4 regions of the Oryzifoliimicrobium ureilyticum genome follow, and region 2 is predicted to be linked to each of the others. Evidence: predicted binding sites of a transcription regulator. Region 2 holds the regulator's gene; each other region holds the start of a gene.

Region 1 (4,355 bases), on a different contig from region 2:
GGACGAATGATATCGGCCAGGCGCTCGAGAATATCGACGCGCACCGCACGCTTGCCGAGGAAGCGGAAGCCGGCAAGCTTGTAGAAGGTGCGCTCGAAGCTCGGATCGGTCACAATCGAGGTTCGTCCCGCTGCCAACACCGGAATCAATTCGCCGTATCCAGGCTTATCAAGGCCATCATTCCTGAGGGCCCAGAGCAGTGTGATCAGTTCGGCCGGCGCTGGTTTGAGCAGCGCTGGGATAAAAATATGGTAAGCGCCAAAGCGGATGCCATACCGACGCATGGAGGCGCGGGCGTCCTGGTCCAGCGACTTGACTTCCTCGGTGACGTCGCGGCGGAAGAGAACCCCAAGCCCTTCCACGAGTTGGAAGGCCAAGCCTTTTGCAAGTCCCTGAAGATCTTCTGCACGAGAAAGATCGTCCAACGGCTTCAGGACCGTGCTGATATGGTGGTTGACAAACCGCTCGATGCGGGCGGCGACATGATCGCGCGCGTTGCCCGTTAGTTGTTCGTCTGCGAGCAGGATCACGCGCGGCCGCATGATGTGGTCGCTCCCCGCCAACCGAGCAACCGGTTCGCCGAGCCAGCGAACCAGCCCTTCCGAGGTCATCGCCAGGTCACTGTTTCCCGCCGCATGCAAGCGCGCGGCGCGCGCCTCAAATTCAAGAGCAAGCGCCTTTTGCGAGGCTGTCTGAACCGCCTTCGCATCAGGCCCTTCCGTCCCCGAAACGGGCGTGAACCGGAAACCGGACAGTTGCCCCACATGATGTCCTTCGACGAAGACATCTCCATTCACACTGATTTCAGCTTCCAGCATCGCATTCTCTCTCAGGCGCTTCATGAGCACAGATGTCCTGCGATCAACAAAGCGTTTCGTCAACCTTTCATGTAACGCATCGGACAATCGGTCTTCGATTTCCCGCGTCTTTTCCTGCCAGTGTGTCGGATCGGCAAGCCAACCGGGCCGATTCGATACATAGGTCCAAGTCCTTATCTGCGCGATTCGTGCCGAAAGCGTGTCAATTTCGCCATCGGTTCGATCGGCACGATGAACTTGTTCGGCGAGAAAGCTTTCGCTCACCGCGCCGTTGCGCACAAGATCGGAAAACAGCGTCGAAATCAAATCGGCATGTTGTGCCGGCGTGATCCGCCTGTAGTCGGGCAGGGCACATGCTTCCCAAAGCTTTTCGACTCGCGCCGGTGTGGTCGCAAGATCGATAATCTCAGGATATCGTGACAAATGATCCAGGGCTTGCTGATCGACCGCCGGCAAAGCGCGGGTCAGCCCGGCAATTGGCGGCGCATCTTCAAGGCTCTTGCGCAAGGACGACAGGGAAGAGAAATCGAACTTCTGTGTACGCCACTGCAGCACCCGAACACTGTCGAAGTCGTGGCTCTCTATCCGCTGGACCAGTTCGTCGTCAAAGGGATCGACCTGGCCGGTCACGCCGAACGTACCATCGCGGACATGCCGCCCCGCACGCCCGGCGATCTGGCCCAGTTCGGACGGATTGAGGTTGCGGAACTGATAGCCGTCGAATTTTCTGTCCTGCGCGAATGCAACGTGGTCGACATCGAGATTAAGACCCATGCCGATCGCATCGGTCGCCACGAGGTATTCGACATCACCGTTCTGATAAAGCTCGACCTGAGAATTGCGTGTGCGAGGGCTAAGCGCGCCGAGGACCACGGCCGCGCCACCCCTTTGTCGGCGAATGAGTTCCGCAATCGCATAGACCTCGTCTGCAGAAAAGGCGACGATGGCTGTGCGTTGTGGAAGGCGGGTGATCTTCTTCTGCCCTGCATAGAGAAGATTGGAAAGGCGCGGTCGCTCGACAACCGTCAGCCCCGGCAAGAGCTGCTGGAGGATAGGCCGCATCGTTGCTGCCCCAAGAAGCAGCGTCTCTTCCCGTCCCCGGAGATGGAGAATGCGATCCGTGAAGATATGGCCGCGCTCAAGATCGCCGGCCAGCTGAACTTCGTCGATCGCAACGAAGGCGGCTTTGGTGTCACGTGGCATGGCTTCGACGGTACAAACCGAAAAACGCGCATGCGGAGGCGTTATCTTCTCTTCGCCTGTCACCAGGGAAACATTTTCGCGGCCGACTTTTTCGACAACCCGTGTATAGACTTCGCGGGCCAAAAGCCTCAGTGGTAAGCCAATAATACCCGTGCCGTGAGCGACCATACGCTCGATCGCGTAATGCGTCTTTCCGGTGTTGGTAGGGCCGAGTACGGCGATAACGCCGCGTCCACTCGTGATCATTGGTTGCGAAATGCTATTCATCGTTCTGCACAGTGAGGCGCGACGTCCTCATGAAGATTGACTGACACATGGACAGTGATGGACGTAAAGGCAAGATCAAATTCACAATCACTCGCTCTTTATGTCGTTGCGCGCTCGGAAATGTGCCTCTGTCCGGTTGGCGGAACGTCATGAGAACGAATCGGCGACGAATCGCGGACTCGCTGAGGTTGCCTGTCTGTTCCTAACTTGTGGATGCCCAACAGCGGCTTGGAAACATTCGGCTGGAGAGGGCGCTTTATGTCCGTTGGGACGCTGAGTGGTTACGCCCGCTGTTGCTGCTGCAACGAAAAACTAACCTTGTCCTTAGGTCATTCATTCCAAAGCAAAAATCGCTCCATTGGCACGGAACAAAATTTCGCCACAAGTGTTTCTCGCTTGGTTCATTATTGGGGAAGCGAGGATCACGCTGTGAGTACAATTCTACTGATTATTCTTATTCTTCTGCTTATTGGCGCTCTTCCGAATTGGGGCTATAGCCGTGGTTGGGGTTATGGGCCATCGGGAGGTCTTGGCCTCGTAGTCGTAATTATTGTTCTTTTGATAGCCTTTGGACGCATCTGAAACAAATCTTACCTGGGGAGTATCTTAATATGATGAAGAAAATTGTTGTCGCGGCTGCTCTGGTCGGTACCTTGGCGTCATGCACGCCAACCGAACGCGGCACCGCGATCGGTGCTGGTACGGGCGCCATCATCGGTGGCGCAGTCAGCAATAGCTGGGGCGGCGCAGCAGTTGGTGCGGTTGCAGGCGGTCTTGCTGGCGCGCTCATCGGTCAGTCGCAGGAGCATCGCGGCTACTGCATCTATCGTGACCGTTACGGTCGTCGTTACGAGGCACGCTGCCCTCGCTAAAATTCATGCGGTCGGAGGTCAACCGAACGCGACGGGCGCCCCTTGGGCGCCCGTTTTCTTTGGGACGGGGTCGTGATCAGCATCGCGAAGCCATCCGAACGGAACCGTTGGGTCGAAGGCGGCTGCCAATCTATGCGAAGAATTGCCCGCCATTGGCGCTGATAGTTGCTCCGGTGATAAAGCTTGCCTCGTCCGCAACAAGGAATGCGACACATCTGGAAATTTCATGCGGTTCACCCAGCCTGCCGACGGGAATTTGCGGAAGGATGCGCTCCTTCAAGAGCTCTTCCGGGATTGCTCTCACCATTTCCGTACCGGTATAGCCGGGGCAAACCGCATTGACCGTGATGTTTTTGGATGCACCTTCCTGTGCAAGTGCTTTCGTGAACCCCAGGTCGCCGGCCTTTGAGGCGGCATAATTTACTTGTCCGGCCTGACCCTTCTGGCCATTGACCGATGAAATGTTCACGATGCGTCCAAACTGGCGTTCGCGCATGCCGGGCCAGACCTGATGCGTCATGTTGAAAAGCCCAGTCAGGTTCGTGGCAATGACCGCATGCCAATCTTCAGGCGTCATCTTGTGAAACATCGCATCGCGCGCGATGCCCGCATTGTTGACGAGAATGTCGACGGGGCCAAGATCGCGCTCGACGCGTTTTACGCCTTCGCCGCAGGCTGCGTAATCGCGCACGTCCCACTTGAAGACGGCGATATCGGTGGCCTGGTGGAAGGCAGCCGCGCGCTCATCATTTCCCGCGTAGTTGGCCGCAACGCGGTAACCGGCGTTCTGCAGAGCCGTCGAGATGGCTGCACCAATACCGCGCGTTCCCCCCGTAACCAAGGCAACCCTGCTCATTACTTCTCCTTTGCCGACACATATCGGCCGTTCCTCCGAGACCCTTGGGAGGCATTTGATGCAAATCAGGCGCCGACAAGCTGCTGGATCAGCACACTGCTGGCCTGACATTCACAATCATGCCTCTTCGCCTTGCCCAGTCGGAGCGCTCAGGCGTGCCCCGCATTAGATTATTTTTTCATCATGGTCGATTGGGGGCGTCAAAGTGCTTCAATGCACATCGCAATTCCCATGCCGCCGCCGATGCAGAGTGTGGCGAGGCCTTTTTTCGCCTGACGGCGGCGCATTTCGTAAAGCAGCGTGTTCAAGACGCGCGCGCCAGAGGCTCCAATCGGATGA
Region 2 (4,355 bases):
TTAGGTTTCTCGGCGGCTCGTTAAATTTAAATCGAATAATATTGCTCAATTCGCCGTGAAGGCTCATTCTCAACCGAAGTTTCGATGCGGTAGAGCGGTTCCCATGAGCGAAGTAAGAGATGAGGAGGTTACTGGGAAGCCTATCATCATTTCGTCTAATGCTCAGCCGATCTCTTCTCTGGCGGCGACATCGGGCACGTGGCCCATTGTGCGTCCGGCGAATACGCAAAGCGTCGGTCCGCTTTCATTGCGTCTTGCACGATCAATCTTAGTATTGTTCGAGCACACGCAATTGCTCGCCGCGCAGGAAGTTGCACATGGACGGCTGTTTCTCTTCTATCCGCTTTGCCTGATCTGCGGCTCGATCTTGTGGTTCAAGATGCCGGTCGATCTCCCGTGGACCGTTATCTTAGCGTCGATTGCATTTTGGTTGCTCATCTACCTGATGGTGGGTCAGCAGCGAGCGATACAACGGATTATCGCAACTGCTGGCCTACTCTTCGCCATTGGCATCGGCTGCGCTGCATTTGAAAGCTGGCGCGCAAGCGCGACAATTCTGGATGTGCCCGTTACCACGACCGTGACAGGCCGCATCGAGGAGCGCGAGAGCAGCGGGCCTGGGCGCTGGCGGTATATTTTGTCTTTGCAAGCGACAGAGGGACCCAACCTGAAGCGAATGCCAGAAAAGGTATCTCTCGTCGTGCGCGGTGCGGCAGAGCCCCTTGCAATTGGAGCTCGCCTGAAGGGGAAGGCACGGCTGACACCGCCGGCTGGCCCAGCGCTTCCCGAACTGAATGACTTCGCCTTCGCAGCTTATTTTGATGGAATCGGAGCCAACGGTTTCCTTTATGGGAAGCCGGAAGTTCTGCCGCAGGAACCGTCAGAGGAATTGAGCCTTGCTGCGCAAAGTTTCCGTTATCTCGCAAGCGTTCGGAGCGCCATAGCCGACCGTATTCGCGCAGTTCTGCCTGGCGATGCCGGCGCTTTTGCTGCATCCCTTGTGACCGATGAGCGACGTGCCATCTCCAAGGAAACCACAGATGCGCTTCGTATCGCGGGGCTCACGCATATCGTCGCAATTTCGGGCTTGAACATGGCCCTGTCAGCCGGCATCTTCTTTGTCGGTCTGCGCTATCTTCTCAGTCTGTTTCCGAAGATCGTTCACACCTATCCGACAAAGAAAATTGCCGCCGTCGGAGCACTTCTGACGCTCTGCGCCTATTACATGATTTGCGGCTTTGCGGTATCCGCCGAACGTGCGTTCATCATGATGGCCGTCATGCTGATTGCCGTCCTTGTCGACCGGCCGTCGATCAGCCTGCGCAATGTAGCCATCTCAGCCATCATCATTCTTGTTCTTTCTCCATCGGAAGCGCTGGGACCCAGCTTTCAGATGTCCTATGCCGCTACGCTAGCGCTTGTGGCGAGTTACGCTTTATGGACCCGAAGAAGCAGCGCGCCCGGGATCACAGCGCGATTACCCTTTGCCAAGCCGCTTTCACTGATCGGCAAGTTCATCGGCGGCATTTTGTTATCATCGATGATCGACGGCTTTTCCACGGCACTCTTTGCTGCCGAGCATTTTCATCGGCTGACGGCCTATGGCCTGCCGGCCAATCTTATGGCGATGCCGATCATCAGCTTTATCGTTATGCCTTTTGGAACGGCGGCAATGATGCTCATGCCGTTCGGTCTCGACGGTTGGCTCTGGCCAATCGTCGGTTTTGGGTTGGAACTTGTTATCGAGATCGCAAAGTGGGTTTCCAGTTGGGGTGGGACCATGGACATTGGACGGATGCCATCATGGTATTTCGCAACCGCCGTCCTTGGTTTCCTGATCTTCACACTGACGAGGACCAGACTGAGATTGATAGGACCAGCTCTGATAGGACTTGCGTCTATCTACTTGATGCTGGCACCAGGAGCGCCTGTGCCGGATCTACTGATTGCCGAAGACGGAGAGCTTGTTGGGATCGTTCAAGATCATGCGATCGCGTCAAATCGCGCTGGCCCGCCCGATTTTATCTTCGCCCAATGGCAACACGCTCTTGTCTTGGAAGAGCATACTAAGCCGACCGAAGTTGAAAACCCTCTGCCATCGGTGAAGGAAGATGACCGCAACCGCCGACTGTCACGGGCTGAGGCATCGGACGTTGAAGCCAATATGCGTCAGGCGTTGGCGAACAGTTTCGAGCAAACATTCATTTGCGCCAATAAAGCATGGTGTGCCGCAAAATTAAGTAGCGGTTATAGTGTGATCACAATCAAGAGCCCGATCTATTTAGGGCCTGCATGCGACACTGCTGATATCGTCGTCCTTGCTGCACGAGTCCGTCTCACATCTTGCAGGTCTGGTTCCCTGCTCTTCACAGGACAATCTCTTCGCCGCACTGGATCCGTTGAGCTGCGGATCGACGATCTGGGCTCTCCTGTCATCACGACTGCATTTGAGGGCAAGTTGCAGCGCCCCTGGACACGCCAACGCAGCTATGACTGGAGAGCTGACCGCTACGACGATCAGCTCCCGCCCATCAATGATAACGCCGAATAAGCCCGACCAGCTTCCCCTGGATCTTGACGCGATCAGGCCCAAAAATCCGGGTCTCATAAGCGGGATTTGCTGCCTCCAGTGCGATGGAGGCCCCCTTGCGGCGGAACCGCTTCAGCGTCGCCTCTTCATCGTCGACCAGCGCCACGACAATTTCTCCTGGATTTGCCGTGGTGGCGTTGCGAATGATGACAGTATCGCCATCGAAAATTCCCGCCTCGATCATTGAATCGCCTTTGACCTCAAGCGCATAATGCTCGCCAGGGCCAACCATATCGGGAGGTACGGTAATATCGTGCGTGTTGTTCTGAATGGCGGAAATGGGTACACCGGCCGCAATACGTCCCATAACGGGCACTGAAATGCCGCCATTGCCTTCAATCTGCACCGGCTTTGGCGCGGGCGTAGGAGGCGGTTGTGTTTTTCCCAGGCTGCCTTCGATAACGCTGGGTGAGAAACCACGCCGCGGCTGTGCTGCCGGCGGAAATGTCTCAGGCAGTTTGATAACTTCTAACGCACGCGCCCGGTTCGGAAGCCGGCGAATAAAGCCGCGTTCTTCCAGAGCTGTGATCAGCCGGTGGATACCTGATTTGGAAGCTAAGTCGAGCGCATCCTTCATCTCGTCGAAAGATGGCGGTACCCCCGACTCCTTCATGCGTTCATGAATGAACAGAAGGAGCTCCTGCTGCTTGCGCGTCAACATTAAACCACCCTCAAAAATATGAAACAAATCAAGAACGAAACTAGCTGTTCATTGTGTGTTCCGCAAGCCCAAATTTATAGAGGTTGATTTTTCCAAGGCTTCGTCCGGTGAAGTTGGGCCCGATGCCGGATAGGATTACGACACGTGGATTGGCTGTCATAAAACTATCGCCTTAGTGCACGATCTCATTCGTATTTGGCATCACCTGTTGGCTGAGGTTCGAGCATGATTACTTTTCGCGATTTCCTGATAAGCTTTACAGCGGCCGCGTTGCTGTCGTCCGTCTCTTCTACGGCCTTCGCCGAATCGTCCTCGGCTGAGCCCATCCCTTACATCCGCGCGGGCAACACAAACCTGAGAGGCGATGCGTGTCATGCCACGCTGGACACCAACGCAGCGGTTTTTCTTTTATCCGGCTTTTTGGACATTTGGACGCCAAGAACGCCCTTCGTGGACGCGGGTGTTGAAGCACCCGCAAAAGACGGTTGCCCTGCTGTGAAGTCGACCGACTGGAACGGTGTGCCGTTCAGTCCCACCGACGGACAAATCCGCAATAAGGCCGTTCATGAAGCCAATATTGCATATGTCGTGAAGGCAACGCGGGAGAGAACCGCCAATGAAGCTATCGCAGCCTATCTCGATGACAGGCGCGGTAAGAACGCCAGCATTGTCGATGGCCTCGGTCCTTTGATGGAGGCATGGAAGGCTGGATCGAAGCAAACCACCAGCATCACATCGGTCGCTGCCGATGCCGATAAAGTCAAATACGAGGACAGCGGCAACGATCGGGGATTTGGTAGTAGGCAGGACACGAAGGCCAACACCCCCGCCAATCCGGATCTTGGACTCGCAGTCGATCTCATCAACGCGGTCAGCGAGAACGGTTCAACAGAGCCGGCAAAGCGCTACTTCAAATATGCTCGCCCGTTCCGCTGGAGTAACGAGGTGGTCCTCCTGCCGACTCTTGTGCCTGCGAAAAGCAGCAAGCCCGTTGAGGATGGCGGATTTCCAAGCGGCCACACGGCCGAAGCTTGGAGGGATGCACTTGCCATGGCCTATCTGGTTCCGCAACGATACCAGGAGATGCTGACGCGTGCCTTCGAG
Region 3 (4,355 bases), on a different contig from region 2:
ATCGAGGCTGGCTGCCAGATAGCCGCAGAACGTGTCTCCCGCGCCGACCGTATCGACGGGCTCAATGACAAGACCGCTGGCACGATAGAGCTCTCCATCGCGGATAGCCACGACGCCGTCAGCTCCGAGGGTCACGATCAGGCACTGTCCCGTCTCGGCACTGAGACGCTTCATTTCGCTTTCGCGCGTTGCGCCGTCCATGTCGTCTTTCCCGGCAAGCCTTTCAAACTCGGTCTCATTGGCAACGACGATATCAGCCATGCGTCCGAGACGCTCGGCTGCTGGAACCAGCGGGGCAAGATTCAGGATCGTCGTCACGCCGCGTTGTTTTGCAAGCTTGAGCGCCTGCTCGACCGTTGGCTCCGGCACTTCGAATTGAAGCATGAGGATATCGCCGGCGCTCATGGTGGAAAGCGCGGTCTCGACGTCCGCGCCATCGACAGCACCATTTGCCCCGGGAACGACCACGATGACGTTCTCACCGGTCGCATCGACCAAAATGCTTGCTGTGCCGGTAGAGCCATCGATATGGCGAACTGCACTGAGATCGACGCCGCTTTCGGCAAGCAGTTCAATTGCAGGCGCTGCAAAGCCATCTTTGCCGACCGCTCCGACCATACGGACATCACATCCGGCGCGACGTGCCGCCAAGGCCTGATTAGCGCCCTTGCCGCCCGCAGCTGTCGAAAAGTTCATGCCGGATACGGTCTCGCCCGCCTTGGGCAGCCGGCTTGTGGTTGCGACCAGATCCATATTGATGGAACCTAAGACAGTGATCATGCGGCTCTTCCAACTAATGTCATTTGCGCCGGGACACTGCCCGATCACATTAGTCGTCGTCAACCACTCTGAGCTTCAAAACACCGGCTCTTTGCTCGGCCGCTTTTGCGGCGGCCAGTTCTGCGTCGCGCACGGCTTTGGCGCTCTCGCTGCCTTCGAACTCCAGCGCTTCTATTCTTGCGCCCCGTTTGGTCAGCTTGTCGGCAGACGTCGCAATCATGTCGACGTCTTTCTGTGCCATGGAGAAATGTCCCTGGAGCTTTCGGACACGTTCATCCAGGCGGCCTAGATCGACCATCAACGTCGCGACTTCGTTTTGGATGACATGCGCCTGCGCGCGCATCTTCTGATCCTTCAGTACGGCCTGGATCACTTGGATAGACAGCATCAGTAGCGACGGCGACACAATCACGATGCGGGCGCGATGTGCACGCTGAACCAGTCCTTCGAAATTCTCGTGGATCTCAGCAAAGATAGACTCAGAGGGCACAAACAGGAAAGCTGTCTCCTGCGTTTCGCCCTGTATGAGATATTTGTCGGCAATATCGCGAATGTGGACTTCCATATCCCGCCGGAATTGCTGAATGGCGGCACGTCCGGCATCGGTGCCGGCGGCGTCACGGCTGACGTTCCACGCTTCCAAAGGAAACTTTGCGTCGATAATAAGCGGCGGTGCGCCGTTCGGCATGTGAACCGTACAGTCAGGACGTGCGCCGTTCGAAAGCGTCGGCTGAAACGAATAGGCACCCATCGGCAGCCCATCGGCGATAATCGTTTCCATTCGGGCTTGACCGAAGGCGCCGCGTGTCTGTTTGTTCGACAAAATCGCCTGCAGGCCAACGACATCCTTTGCCAGCGTCTGGATATTGCTTTGGGCGGCATCGATGACCGCAAGCCTTTCCTGCAACTGAAGAAGATTTTCATGGGTGGATTGGGTCTGATCGCGTATTGTCGTGCTGACCCGCTGTGTCATGCCATCGAGCCGCTCGTTCAGCGTCCGCGTCAACTCGGCCTGCGTGCTGCCAAAGACGTCAGCGATCGTCGCAATGCGGCCCTGCATTTCGGACTGAACCTTCAAAAGCTCCGACAGCCGCGCATCGGCTTCTGCAGCGCGCGCGGCAGCCTCAACCTGAGCCCGCTTTTGTTTGGCAACGTAAATAAAAAGGCCTGCAAGCAGGACCACGAAGATAGAAGCGCCAATCAAATAGGGACTGAGATCGGCGGGCGGAAACGACTCAATGCGTGCGTTCATGCAAAGACCATAACAAAGATCCCGCAAATGGCTAGATCAAAACGTGAACGGCCGCCACCAACCGACTGTAGCTTTATTCGCGCACTGAGAGCTGGGAAGCCATAACCTTAAGTGATTGTGAACCATGTTCGGTGAAAGTGCCCGCGATGTAATGAATGCTTTGGAGTAGATACGGATGACGGCTCAGCCAACTGACAGCGACCTCAAGGAGCGCATTGCCTTTCTTGAGCTCGATGGACCGGCGCGTGATAGATTGCGTGAAATGGCGCCGCAGGTCATGCCGATGGCCGTCGAAGCTCTCGAGAAATTTTATGCCAAGCTCGCCCGTACGCCGGCAGCGGCGAAATTTTTCCCCGACCGCGCCCTCATGGATCATGCCAAGAAACGTCAAGCCACCCATTGGGGAAACTTGATCAACGGCAGCTTCGATGAGAAGTACGTCTCCGGCGTGAATGCGGTTGGCAAGGCTCACGCGAAAATCGGCCTGCAACCACGCTGGTATATCGGTGGATATGCACTGATCATTTCCGAGATCGTCAAAGCCCTCCTGACGCCGCAGAAAAAGAACTTCCTTGGGCGCCGCGGCGATGAGGCTTTGCCGGAGAAGGTCGCCGACGTGATCCGCGCCAGTTTGCTCGATATGGACTATGCGGTTACCGTTTATCTCGATGAAGTGGAGGAAAAGCGCCGACAGCTAGAGGAAAGCCGCGCGAAGGAAGAGGCGGATAAGGCGCTTGCCCTCGATCATCTGCGCCGCGGTCTCGAAGCCTTGTCAAACGGCGATCTTGACGCCACGTTACCCACGGATCTGCCCGGCGAATTCGGCGCCATGGCAAGCCACTACAACCGTGCGGTTGCAGCTTTGCGCAATTCCATGGACTCGGTGCGAACGACGTCCGCCGACATTCTTGAAGGAACAGCCACCATATCGAAGGCGACAGAAGACCTGTCTCTGCGAACCGCCCAACAAGCAGCGGGCGTCGAGGAAAGCTCTGCCGCGCTTCAACAACTGTCCGTGAGCGTCAACCAGACCGCTGCCAATGCTCAAAAAGCATCGGAAGCCGTGCGCGAGACGCAAGGCAAGGCGCGTAGCTCCGGCGAGTTGGTGACCAGCGCGGTTTCCGCTATGGCGGAAATCGAAAAATCGTCGAGCGAGATCAAGAAGATCATTGGCGTCATCGACGAGATCGCCTTCCAGACTAATCTTCTGGCGCTCAACGCCGGGGTCGAGGCCGCACGTGCCGGAGAGGCTGGCAAAGGGTTTGCGGTGGTGGCGCAGGAAGTGCGCCAACTTGCACAACGCACCGCCGATGCCGCCAAGGAAATCAAGCATCTGATTTCCGAAAGCTCCACCCAGGTCAATGAAGGCGTCGATATCGTCAGCAGTACGGGCGACGCGCTGAAGGACATGATCGGACGGATTGACAGCATCAACAGTTTCGTTGCGGAAATTGCCGGCGCGGCGCGCGATCAAGCAACAGGCGTCAATGAAGTCAGCGTGGCCATTCGCAACATGGATTCGATCACGCAGCAGAACTCCGGCATGGTCGAACGCACCTCGCTGGAAACCCAGCGCCTCAGAGACGACGTCGAAAAACTTATTTCGTTGCTGCGCAGCTTTCAAACGAGCCACGCGGGAGGCTATGCACGCCCGGCCCGCAAGGTCGCTTGATGGTTTTTAAAGGGCGGCACATGTTTTGACGATGCCGCCCCATTCCATCGGCCGAAAAGATGCGTTATGGGAACGCCATGACCATCAAGCCCCTGATTATTCTGCCCGACCCACTGCTGCGCCAGGTTTCCAAGCCTGTCGAAACGATTGACGAAGACGTAAAGCGGTTGGCGGATGACATGTTGGAGACCATGTATGACGCGCCTGGCATTGGCTTGGCTGCGATCCAGATTGGTGTACCCCGCCGTCTTCTCGTCATCGATGTGGCGCGCGAAGGGGAAGAGAAACAGCCGCAGGTCTTCATCAACCCCGAGATCGTGACGTCTTCCGACGAACGATCTGTTTATGAAGAGGGCTGCCTTTCCATTCCGGATTACTATGCCGAAGTCGAACGCCCGGCCAAAGTGAAGGTGAAGTTTCTCGATCGCGACGGTAAACAGCAAGAAGTCGATGCCGACGGTCTGCTTGCGACCTGCCTGCAGCACGAGATGGACCATCTGAACGGTGTTCTGTTCATCGACCATATTTCAAGGCTGAAGCGTGATATGGTGGTCAAGAAGTTTACGAAAGCTGCAAAGACCAAGGCTATCTAAAGTGACCTTCGAGCCGGACGCTCGGTCCGCCTTTGCGGCCTTCTTCGACCCATCGCAT
Region 4 (4,355 bases), on a different contig from region 2:
AATATCTTTCGACGGAGCTTTTAAAACTCGTCCAGGAGTTGGAGAGCAAGGGGCATATTCGCCGAGACGCAGCGGGACATCCCTGAGCTATCGCATATAGAGATTTTCCAAATCGTAGGTCTTTAGATCCAGCAACATCTCGATAAAGCCTTTCGCTTGATGTCGGCAAATGGCTTCACCTTTTTCCGCCGTCGCCGCGGATGCGTCACCCACAACGCCGTTCGGATTGAGGTCATGTGCGATCCAGGCCAGCGAATGAGGTGGTAATGGCTGAAGATAGTGCGACTGTTCGCGCATGGCTTCCGCATGCGAGCGGAAGTTTTGGGCTTTTTCCATGCGAACCAGATCGGGCCGGAATTTCAGCATCAGCGACGTTTCGACGTCGCCGCCGTGAATGCCATATCGGAGTTCATGGTCAGTGACGAGGCCTGGCGGATGACCGAAACGACCCCACTGCGTGGAAACGACAGCCATTTGGTGACGAACGCGGAGCTCTCGTGCGACGATGCTCATAATGTCCACATTGCCGCCGTGCGAGTTGACGATCACCATCTTGCGAAGGCCGGTCTCGTGAACCTTTGCGCCGATCGCGGTCCATACCTGGATGAGAAGTTCTGCCCCGAGAGAAAGAGTGCCAGGGCCGTAGATATGTTCGTTCGCCTTGCCGATTTCCTGCATTGGCAGCACCAAGATGTCGAGATCATCCGGCTTCTGTCGCCGAACCTCTTCCAGCATCCCCTTGGCTATGGCGACATCGGTCGCGACAGGCAGATGCGGGCCGTGTTGCTCCGTCGATGCTATGGGAAGAACGGCAATTGTCTTGTCCGGCGAGAGTGCCTTAAAGTCCTCGGTCGTCAGTTCATTCCAGTAAAATGCTGTCATGCCTACCTCCTAAGAGCAAACGGGACAATCCGACGGGATCTTCGCTATGCCATCCGGTCGTTCACCCGCCATCTCTGCGGCACATGGGTTCCCCGACCTAAATCCGTGTTGACGCTCAGCGCGGCAGAAACACGCCTCGCCGGATTGAGTAAGACAATTCACGCGCATCCGGGAAGCATCGATTTGCGCCAGTAGCGGTGCCTTTTTGCGTGCGGTGGAATGATGGTCGATCGACGCTATCGGGAAACGACGTGACAGCTGATAAAAAATGCTAAGCAGCGGTTTCGGTGACTTGAGAGCCGATGCCGCCTAACTCTAAGGCACTTTTAGCTCTGACTGGCATGCTGCTCTTCGTTTGACGCATAGCTGCTTCGCAAACATATGCCTACTGGCTGAGCATTTGTTCTGTTACATATTTGTCCATCGAAGCAGCGTACCTCCTCCCATGTTGCTTCGATGATAGCAGGCAAATCACTCCTCCTCCCAGATTTGTCTGCATGAACAGCCGCTTATCCTCCTCCCAAGCTGCTGTTCGACATTTCGAAGAGCCTGTCGCACCTCCTCCCGCGACGGGCTCTTTCGTTATGTGCGGTTTTGTGGACGAAGATCCGTGGGGCGGACCAGGCAGCGAAAATCACAAAGGTAGCGCCAGTTGTAACAATGCGTTTTCCTGTTTCTGCTCAAGGGATGAAAGCGTCACGCCCAGCAACCGGATCCCCTTGCTCACGGGAAAAACCGGCGTCAAAAGTTGAGCGACGATGTCTTCGAGTTCGCCAATCGTTGAAAGTTGCAGCAGCGTTGTTTTGCTGCGGGTTATTTGCTGAAAGTCGCTGTATTTTACCTTCAAAGTCACTGTTTTTGCACCAATGGCATTGGCTTCGCAGTAACTCCATACTTTCTCGATCAGCGGCTGAAGGGCTTCGCGCGCGGGCTCGTAATGATGGATATCGTCAGCGAAGGTATCCTCCGAACCGACAGATTTGCGCACGCGGTTCGGCTTGACCTCTCTCTCATCGATCCCGCGCGCAATCCCGTAAAAATATCCGCCTGATTTCCCAAAATTTGCAATGAGGAACGTTAGATCCTTTTCCCTGAGGTCCGCCCCCGTTTCTATTCCCAAGCGGGCCATCTTCTCTGCTGTTGCGGGCCCTACGCCATGGAATTTCTTCACCGGCAACCGCTCAACGAAGATTGGTCCGTTTTTCGGCGTGATGACGAAAAGTCCATCAGGCTTACGCTGATCGCTCGCCATTTTTGCGAGAAACTTGTTGTAACTCACCCCTGCAGATGCGGTGAGGCCCGTGGCGGCTTTGATTTCGGCGCGAATTCTTTCGGCGATCTCGGTCGCCAATTCGATCCCGAGCAGATTTTCGGTGACATCAAGATAGGCCTCATCGAGCGAGAGCGGCTCGATCATCGGCGTATATTTGGCAAAGATCTGACGGATTTGTTGAGAGACGGATTTGTAGACGTCGAAACGCGGTTTGACGAAGATCAGATCAGGGCAGCGACGCTTTGCGGTGACTGACGGCATGGCAGAGCGCACGCCGAAGACGCGTGCTTCATAGCTGGCCGCCGCAACGACGCCTCGCGCCGAAGAGCCGCCAACGGCGACAGGCTTTCCGCGAAGATCAGGGTTGTCGCGCTGTTCCACGGAGGCATAGAAAGCATCCATGTCCACATGAATGATCTTGCGAACCTTGTGCCCCTCGACTGCCGTTTCTTCGTTCATGATGCCGCCTCGCCAAACGCGGTTGCGCATCCGCTTCATTCAACCTTCTCATCATGCCCGCCGAACGCTATGCGGGTTCAAAGAATGCCGATAAGAACAAATAAAGAACGAAGATGCAGTGAGCAAGGTGAAAAGACGTCTGCCAGTTATAAGTCTCTGATTTCTTCCAGCTCGATCAATGTCCCGAAAAAGTCCTTCGGGTGGAGGAAAAGAACAGGATTGCCATGCGCTCCGATCTTCGGCTTACCATCGCCGAGGACACGTGCCCCTGACGCTTCGAGGAATCGACGCGCCGCCTCGATGTCTGCGACTTCATAGCAGATATGGTGCATGCCGCCGTTCGGAGTCTTTTCCAGGAAAGATGCGATAGGAGAACTATCACCCAGCGGTTCCAACAACTCAACTTTGGTATTTTCCAGTTCGACAAAGGCAACCGTCACGCCATGATCTGGCAAGGACTGAAATGCAGATATTTTCGCGCCGAGGCAGGCTCGATAACGTTCTACGGCTTCCTGCAAATCCGGAACGGCAAGCGCGATGTGATTGACTCTTCCCAGCATGAATTTCCTTTTAATCGTTCCGACGGCGGCCTTCAACGAGATCGAGCACCACTTGTGCTGCATCCATCACATTGGTGCCAGGCCCGAAGATCGCCGCGACACCGTTCTCGCGGAGAAAATCATAATCCTGCCTCGGAATAACGCCGCCACAGACCACGATGATTTCTCGCTTCGAGGCTTCTCTTAATTCTTTCACAAGCTGCGGCAAAAGCGTCTTATGGCCTGCGGCGAGTGAGGAAACGCCAACGACATCGACGCCATCGCGGGCGGCCATGGCGGCCGCCTCCTTTGGCGTCTGGAAAAGTGGGCCTGCCACGACGTCAAAGCCAAGGTCGCCAAAGGCCGAAGCAATGACTTTGGCCCCCCGGTCATGGCCGTCCTGGCCGAGCTTTGCAATCATGATCTTTGCCTTGCGGCCAAGGCCACCGGCTGCTTTGGCAAGGCGCTCCTTCAAGATCAGGAATTCTGGTTCGTCGCGGTAAGCATCGGCATAGACCTCGCCAATGACCGTCGGTGTTGCATCATGGTCGCCAAAGACCGACCGTAGGCAATCGGAAATTTCGCCGACTGTGGCGCGTGCTCTAGCCGCCTCGACGGATAGCGCGAGGAGATTGCCGCTCCCATTCGTCGCAGCATCGCGAAGTGCCTTGAGCGATACTTCCACGGCGCTCGCATCGCGTCGGCGCTTGGTCTCTTCAAGACGCTTGATCTGCGCTGTTCGAACCGCCGAATTGTCGATTTCGAGAATATCGATCGGGTCTTCGTTTTCGAGCCGGTAGCGATTGACACCAACAATGACTGCATCGCCCTTATCGACAGCTGCCTGCCGGCGTGTAGCGGCTTCTTCGATCAACCATTTCGGAAGGCCCGCAGCAACAGCCTTTGTCATGCCGCCCAATGCTTCCACCTCTTCGATCAGCGCCCATGCTTTCTCGGCAAGCGCGCTGGTCAGGCTTTCGACATAATAGGAGCCCGCCAGGGGATCGACGACATTTGTGACGCCCGTCTCATACTGCAAGATGAGCTGGGTATTGCGTGCAATTCGCGCGGAAAAATCGGTCGGCAGAGCAATAGCCTCATCAAAGGCGTTGGTGTGGAGAGACTGCGTGCCACCAAGCACAGCAGACATTGCCTCGAACGCCGTACGGATGATGTTGTTGTACGGATCCTGCTCGGCAAGA

Evidence for each region. The regulator LexA, encoded in region 2, represses DNA repair genes until DNA is damaged. The targets are predictions, from matches to a motif close to TGTTCNNNNTGTGTTCNG.
Region 1: VQ830_RS09385 (helicase-related protein) is a predicted target of LexA. The motif match lies at 2,429-2,446, and genes of this name have one in related genera.
Region 3: VQ830_RS10155 (DNA recombination protein RmuC) is a predicted target of LexA. The motif match lies at 2,065-2,082, and genes of this name have one in related genera.
Region 4: dinB (DNA polymerase IV) is a predicted target of LexA. The motif match lies at 2,707-2,724, and genes of this name have one in related genera.

The regions. Positions count from the first base shown of each region.
Region 1 is NZ_JBBBVQ010000005.1:157,947-162,301, forward strand. It holds gene VQ830_RS09385 (helicase-related protein) at 1-2,288, opposite strand, end outside; gene VQ830_RS09390 (DUF3309 family protein) at 2,718-2,870, shown strand; gene VQ830_RS09395 (YMGG-like glycine zipper-containing protein) at 2,900-3,160, shown strand; gene phbB (acetoacetyl-CoA reductase) at 3,291-4,016, opposite strand; gene VQ830_RS09405 (acetyl-CoA C-acetyltransferase) at 4,217-4,355, opposite strand, start outside.
Region 2 is NZ_JBBBVQ010000015.1:48,297-52,651, reverse strand. It holds gene VQ830_RS19225 (ComEC/Rec2 family competence protein) at 104-2,551, shown strand; gene lexA (transcriptional repressor LexA) at 2,532-3,251, opposite strand; gene VQ830_RS19215 (acid phosphatase) at 3,477-4,355, shown strand, end outside.
Region 3 is NZ_JBBBVQ010000006.1:58,685-63,039, forward strand. It holds gene VQ830_RS10150 (ribokinase) at 1-780, opposite strand, end outside; gene VQ830_RS10155 (DNA recombination protein RmuC) at 830-2,032, opposite strand; gene VQ830_RS10160 (methyl-accepting chemotaxis protein) at 2,208-3,704, shown strand; gene def (peptide deformylase) at 3,782-4,297, shown strand.
Region 4 is NZ_JBBBVQ010000007.1:119,129-123,483, reverse strand. It holds gene VQ830_RS11720 (LysR family transcriptional regulator) at 1-86, shown strand, start outside; gene VQ830_RS11715 (creatininase family protein) at 88-882, opposite strand; gene dinB (DNA polymerase IV) at 1,517-2,614, opposite strand; gene mce (methylmalonyl-CoA epimerase) at 2,761-3,174, opposite strand; gene scpA (methylmalonyl-CoA mutase) at 3,185-4,355, opposite strand, start outside.